DNA from 2 places in the Paenibacillus sp. sgz302148 genome. Region 1 is predicted to be linked to the other one. Evidence: predicted binding sites of a transcription regulator. Region 1 holds the regulator's gene; the other holds the start of a gene.
The links. Region 1 encodes CtsR, which represses protease genes until heat stress. Its sites were predicted from a motif close to ATGGTCAATAAAGGTCAAACA; they were not measured.

Region 1 (3,422 bases):
GGAATATTGCTGCAAAAACCCGGGCTGCATCATAACCATCAGCTCGTTCATCACGTTGCCGGATACGTCGGATATGAGCTCCAGATCGATTCCAAGCCTTACGTCCGACAACCGCTGAGCCGCTTCCTTCGAATCCAGAATAGCCGCATTCGACAAAATGCCGTACGACCTCATCACCCGATCGACGATACGGATTCTCGACTCTTGCAGCAGCTTTTGTCTTGCCGCTTTTTCATGTTCGATAATCTGCTTCGCGACACCGTATAGGTTGTCGATAATCTCATCCTCGGATTGGCCTAACGTAATCTGATTGGAGATTTGAAACAGATTGCCCGTCGCTTCGCTGCCTTCGCCATATATGCCGCGAACCGCAAGACCCACTTGAGTAATCGCCGACAAAATGCGGTTGATTTGCTGTGTAAGCACAAGCGCCGGCAAATGCATCATGACCGATGCGCGAATCCCGGTACCGACATTCGTCGGGCAGCTCGTTAAGTATCCGTATTTCTCGTCAAAAGCATAGTCGAGATGCGTTTCGAAAATGTCGTCGATCCGACTGGCCTGCTGCCAAGCTTCCTGAAGCTGAAAGCCAGGGAACAAACATTGAATTCGAATATGGTCTTCTTCGTTTACCATAATGCTGATCGATTCGTTTTCGCTCAAAATAACGGCGCCGTTCCGTGACTCATTCGCCAAATTCGGGCTAATGAGATGCTTCTCGACGAGCACCCGCCGTTCCAATTCGTTCAACTTCGCCAGCGGAATCAGCTCCAGCTTATCAATGCCGGCAAGCGCCTGGTCGGAGACGACTTGGACGATACCGTCAAGCACTTCTTTCAGCTGCTGATTCGTGGCCAGCATCGGAAAAGGCTGCGACCGCACGTTTCGTGCGATCCGAATTCGGCTGCTGATCACAATATCGGAATCGGGGCCGCTGCCTCTCATCCAATCGCTTAACGCTTCTTGAGTAAATCGCGACATCGTACACCTTCCTCCCTATGCCACTTCGTTAAAGCTTATGCAAAGACCTTCTAGGCAGAAAGCCGTTGTAAGTTATGCCCCGGATAATTTCCTCTCCAGTTCGCGAATTTGATCGCGAATTTGCGCAGCCGACTCGAATTCCTCGTGCTCGATACGGTATTGCAATTCCTTCTTTAAATCGTCGATTTCCCGTTTAAATTGAATTTGCGTACCCGACCGCTTTGGAATTTTGCCGCTATGCACCGTGTTGCCGTGAACTCGCTTGAACAGCGGATCGAGCCGATCGCCGAAATGCCGGTAACACGAGCTGCAGCCGAATCGACCCAGCTTGCTGAATTGCGCATAGGTCAGGCCGCATTCCTCGCAGCGCAGCGTCTGCGGCTTGGCACCGAAGGACGCCCCGGCTGAGGAAGGCTGGAAATCAAGCAGCCCTGACAACAGGCTGTGAATGGAAAATCCGTTGGCAGTCCCGGGAATTTCTCCTTTTTCGCGAGCACAGGACTCACAAATGTGAAATTCCGTTTTTTCGCCATTGACGATTTTCGTAAAATGTAGCGTTGCCGGTTTCTTGCCGCATTCCTGACACAACATCCAGGATCCCTCCTCACTTGCCTAATAATGCGATCAACATGGCCTTGAGTACCTTGGCGCGAATTTCGTCGCGCAGCGGCAGCTTCAAAGCAAGTACTTCGCGAGCGATGGCCGCTCTTAGCATGCCGGCTTCCCTTGCGGAAATATGCCTTGCTTCCTCCAATTGATACACGAGTCCTTCCGCCGCGGTTTGATCGATTTGCGAACCGATCGACTGCAGAATATGGCCGTGTATCGCGCCATGCGAAGGCAGCTCAATACGCTGAATGCGGATATATCCACCGCCGCCGCGTTTGCTTTCGACAAGGTAGCCCTTCTCCAGCGTGAACCTTGTGCTGATCACATAATTAATCTGCGAAGGTACGCATTGGAACCGGTCCGCCAAGTCATTGCGTTGAATCTCCACGGCGCCTTCAGCGCTTTGCATCAGGCTGTTCTTAAGAAACTGTTCGATAAGATCAGAGATATTACGCACCGATCCATCCTCCAATGAAACGACTTTCTGATGAAGTCGCGTAGTCTGCAACCGTTCGGTTGACTTTGACTATCTTTGACTTTAACTTTATTATAATCAACTTTTGACAATTTGCAAGTGCTTTGTCATCCGTATCAATAGTTTAGGCCGGAAATTATTTTTTATTCTTGCCCTTGATTGTTCTTCCATTATTGTCCGGATTGAAAAACGTATGTTCGTGGTGTATGATTGATAAGAATAGGAATATATGTTCTTATATTTCGCAAGGCGGGAGGAATCAAGGATGTCGAATCGTCTTCAATATGAAAACGTTGAGGCCAAAAGCATTCTGAATGCAGTAAAAGCGCCATCTATGCCTTTTGAAGGATCGATCAATCCTTACCGAGGCTGCCAGCACGGATGCAGCTTTTGTTATGCCCGTAAAACCCATGGTTTTCTAGGAATGGACACTGATGATACGTTCCAGCATCATATATTGATCAAGATCAACGCAGCCGATGTACTAGAGAGGCAATTAAGGCAATGGACGAAAAAATCGGGACCGCGGCGCATTGCGCTCGGAACGGCAACCGACCCGTACCAGCCGGTGGAAGGAAAAGCGCGAATTACACGTGAATGCCTTGAGATACTCGCTCGGCATAAAGTACCGGTTTCCATTACGACCCGTTCGCCGCTGATTATGCGCGATATGGACTTATTAATGAAGTTGCCGATGGTATCGGTGAACATAAGTATCAATACATTGAACCGTGACCATTGGAGACGGCTAGAGCCGTCGTCGCCCTTTCCCGCGAAACGAATGGAAACCGTACGGCGGTTAAATGAAGCCGGCATTCCAACCGGCGTTTTCCTGGCTCCGATAATACCCTATATTACCGATGGCCATGATGAACTTAAAGAACTTGTACAACATGCGGCGGATGCTCAGGCTAAATTTGTCATGTCTTCGTTCTTGCGGCTTGATCATCCGGACGTGAAGAACTGGTTTTTCTCCACGCTTCGTTTGTATTATCCACAGCTCGTCCCGAAATATGCCGATCTATTTTATCGTTCTTCGCGTGTGCATGACGATTATCGACAACCATTGCGCGATTATATTCAGGCTTTGCTGCGGCAGTACCGCTTGAATAATCATGAGCATGCGCTTCATGAGACAAACTCTAATGAGGAAAAGTCAGTTCCTTTGCAAACAGGGGAAAAATGTGGAGAGGTACCGGAGCAACTATGCTTTACATTTTAGCTCCATTTGAAATACAAAAACAGCCATTACGATGGATCGTAATGGCTGTTTCATCTGTGCTTGGCGACGTCCTACTCTCCCAGGATCCTGCGATCCAAGTACCATCGGCGCTGGAGGGCTTAACGGTCGTGTTCG
Region 2 (3,422 bases), on a different contig from region 1:
CTCATTGCGCAGTGTGTACAGTTGAATTCCGATTCCCATACGTGACATTGATTTCACCATCCATCCAGAGGTATGTAACATTCTACTTTTATGTATATCACAGCTCGCCTATAATGAACATGAATGATCTTATCAAACATGAACAATCTTGCTACATATCGACAAGAGGTGAGTTTGCCGATGCTACCGGACCCACCGTCCGAAATATTGATCTCCGGTTATTCCACGCATACGAAGCCATTCATAATGAACGAACGCCAAGGGCTTCCGATGTACCTGTTCCGCATGCAAACGGAAGGCAGCTGCGAGGCTTGGGTGCGTGACCGCTTCGAACCGATCATTGCTGGCGATCTGCTGATGTACGGGCCCGGAGAGCCGTATGAGCTGCGCGTTGGCGCATCCGCCCCGCCGCCGGCGAAAATCCACAGCACCGACTATTTTATCATGTGTCAGGGGCCGTGGCTTGATGCTTGGTGGAAAGGGAGCGGAGGGCAGGCCCGGGCTATCAAAACCTATATCGGGCTGGACGAAAGCTGGATCTCATTATGGCGCCAAATTATTCTCGAAAAAAGGCGCATCCGCGACGCCGACCCTTCGATCGCCGAGCATTTGCTACGGCTGCTGTGCCTGACGCTCGACAGGGCGATCAACGAACGGACGCAGGCTTCGCCCAGTTCCCGTTCCTATGTGGCGTATCGGCTGAAGCATTATGTGGAGCGGCACGCGATCGAGCCGTTCACGCTGGAAGAGGCGGCAGGCAGCGTCGATATGAGCGTTTCCCGGGCCAGCCATCTGTTCAAGGATACGTTCGGCCAATCGATTATCGACTACGCGATCGAGGTGCGCCTTAGTCTCGCATGCGAACGCATCCGGTTCAGCAGCATGACGCTGGAGCAGGTCGCCGAAACGACCGGCTTCCACAGCTACAGCTATTTTCACCGCACGTTCCGCGCTCGAATGGGCATGTCGCCGAAAGAGTACCGGGAGCGGATGTAGTGGAGAGTCCTGGCGATGCGGCTATGCGTAATAGCGAATAGAACGATGCGAATGCATGTATATCGTGTAAAAAAAAGCCTTTCCCCTGACCCGACGCGAGGTCGTGATGGGGAAGGCTTTTATCGTTGTGGCTTACGCCTTATACGCGCTCGATCACTTTATCGATCAAACCGTAAGCTGCGGCTTCTTCCGCGCTCATGAAGTAGTCGCGGTCCGTATCCTTCTCGATGCGGCTGAGCGGTTGGCCCGTACGCTCGGCCAGGATCGTGTTCAGCTTGTCGCGCATTTTCAGGATGCGCTTCGCGCGAATTTCGATGTCGCTCGCTTGCCCTTCGGCGCCGCCGAGCGGCTGATGGATCATCACTTCGCTGTTCGGCAAAGCGAAACGTTTGCCTTTGGCGCCCGCCGCAAGCAGGAATGCGCCCATCGAAGCGGCCATGCCTACGCAGATCGTAGATACGTCGGGTTTGATGAATTGCATCGTATCGAAAATCGCCATGCCGGATGTGATCGATCCGCCCGGGCTGTTAATGTACAAATGAATGTCTTTATCCGGATCATCGGCTGCCAGGAACAACATTTGCGCTATGATGGAATTGGCGACGACATCGTTCACCGGGGTGCCGAGGATAATGATGCGATCCTTCAATAGCCGGGAATAAATGTCATAAGCGCGCTCGCCGCGATTGCTTTGTTCGATAACCATAGGGACAAAACTCATATTTATCTGCCTCCTGACATGTGAAATAATTGCTACATCGCTATCATACAAAAAACAAATACAAAAGTCAAAGATAGTCAAACTTTTTTGATCAAATTTTAAATTGATATATTCCGTCATATTCCATAAATTATCCAGAAAACGGAGTCAAGGGGTGACGCTTGCTTTATTTCCGGTGGAACAAAATGTTAATTCGTGCGTCTAATGATGCAGGAGGTGGTTCATCGTGATCAAACAATTGATCGCAGTGTCCTTGTTATTGATGATGTTAGCGACAAACGGCTATTCGTATAACGTAGTACCTGCTGTGAAGTCGGCCGACCCGCCGAAGCAAGAGCTGAAAACCCCACCCTTGCCCAAGATTAGCACAACGTCACAAGACATTCCTGCCTACCAGAGCAGCTATTGCTGGTACCGGCTTGGCTGTGCCGATTTTATCGGCGGCAAAGCGCAGCTTCGGGGCAATGCACCTACCGCTGTAGAACCTGGAACGCAAATATGGATCACCTGGGACTATGAGCCGCATCCAATGCGTATGAATGTGAACGTGGAAGACGATTCTCAAGGGAAACCCGCAACGATAGCGTTAGAAAACGGCTCGTTCCAAGCGCCTGAAGAAGCCGGAGAATACTACTACACGATTTCGGCGGATTGGCTAACGAAAGACCAACAATTCGTTACGAACCAAACGTCGGTCGTCATCGGAATCAAAGTGAAATAACAAAACCGCATTTTGCTAGTATAGGTCATCTGGCATATTGTCATACGGGGGTGAGAGGAAATTGATTATATGTTGAGTTTATGAACCGTTGGACCTGCGGATGCAGGGTCCGGCGGTTATTTCTCTTAGGTGATGAAGATGTGAATGCATCGATTCGCCGGGATTTACGGAAAATGAAAAAAAGCCACCCGATGTCGGATAGCTTCTTTATAGGAAAAATGGCGCGCCCGCGAGGAATTGAACCTCGATCTCAGGCTCCGGAGGCCTACGTCATATCCATTGGACCACGGGCGCATGTGAGATAGCGAAATTTATTATATGACAGATAGATGAGAAAAGCAAGCATGTTTGTTCAGATTTTTTTGGAAGCCGATTGTGTCTACTGTTACGGGAGGAATCTCGCGGGGATAACTGCAAAAGTACATCTATTATTTCCTCTCTGTCGGACAAGCCAAGTGTTACTGCAAAAATGCAGCTATTATTCTCGAAATCATCGGTTCAGACGTTCATTCCGGCCAATAACTGCACGGTTGCAGTTATTTGTCTGTTAAGGTGATCAAGTTGGTTAAATAAATGTACTTTTGCATCTAAGTTTGTAGAGCGTCCCAAGAGCGGTCCAAGTGAAGGTGCCTGCAGTCCCTTTCGAGCACTTAGTTCTCATCACTTCCTTTTGGAGAATTTCCGCCACAAATCAAATAACAAACAGTATAAAAGTTTAAATGCCGAATGTTGTGTCGAATACTTGAAAATCGACATCTTTTTCGTTACAATGATAGTGGGACTTAAAAAGAACACGCGGGACGTTTTACGACCAGCTATTGATGTAAGCAGGGCGCATCAGAATTAGTCGTACACCTTAGCCGATGTGTCACCGTAATTTTTGCTGGGGCGGATCCAATGAGGAATATTGTAGACATTCAGAAGCAGCTTGTGCCGGACATCATGGACGTATTGAAAAAAAGATACACCATCCTGCGACACATC

Region 2: the regulator CtsR is predicted to act here: its motif matches at 1,781-1,801, upstream of clpP (ATP-dependent Clp endopeptidase proteolytic subunit ClpP).

What each region holds. Positions count from the first base shown of each region.
Region 1 covers NZ_JBVYOJ010000029.1:8-3,429, reverse strand. Annotated here, with positions in the region: gene mcsB (protein-arginine kinase McsB) at 1-981, opposite strand, end outside; gene mcsA (protein-arginine kinase activator protein McsA) at 1,054-1,572, opposite strand; gene AC0LWM_RS29325 (CtsR family transcriptional regulator) at 1,586-2,047, opposite strand; gene AC0LWM_RS29320 (SPL family radical SAM protein) at 2,331-3,287, shown strand; partial or broken rRNA gene rrf (5S ribosomal RNA) at 3,346-3,422, opposite strand, start outside.
Region 2 covers NZ_JBVYOJ010000003.1:298,065-301,486, reverse strand. Annotated here, with positions in the region: gene AC0LWM_RS06720 (sugar phosphate isomerase/epimerase family protein) at 1-48, opposite strand, end outside; gene AC0LWM_RS06715 (helix-turn-helix domain-containing protein) at 181-996, shown strand; gene clpP (ATP-dependent Clp endopeptidase proteolytic subunit ClpP) at 1,136-1,717, opposite strand; gene AC0LWM_RS06705 (hypothetical protein) at 1,944-2,438, shown strand; tRNA gene AC0LWM_RS06700 (tRNA-Arg) at 2,658-2,732, opposite strand; gene AC0LWM_RS06695 (sugar-binding transcriptional regulator) at 3,336-3,422, shown strand, end outside.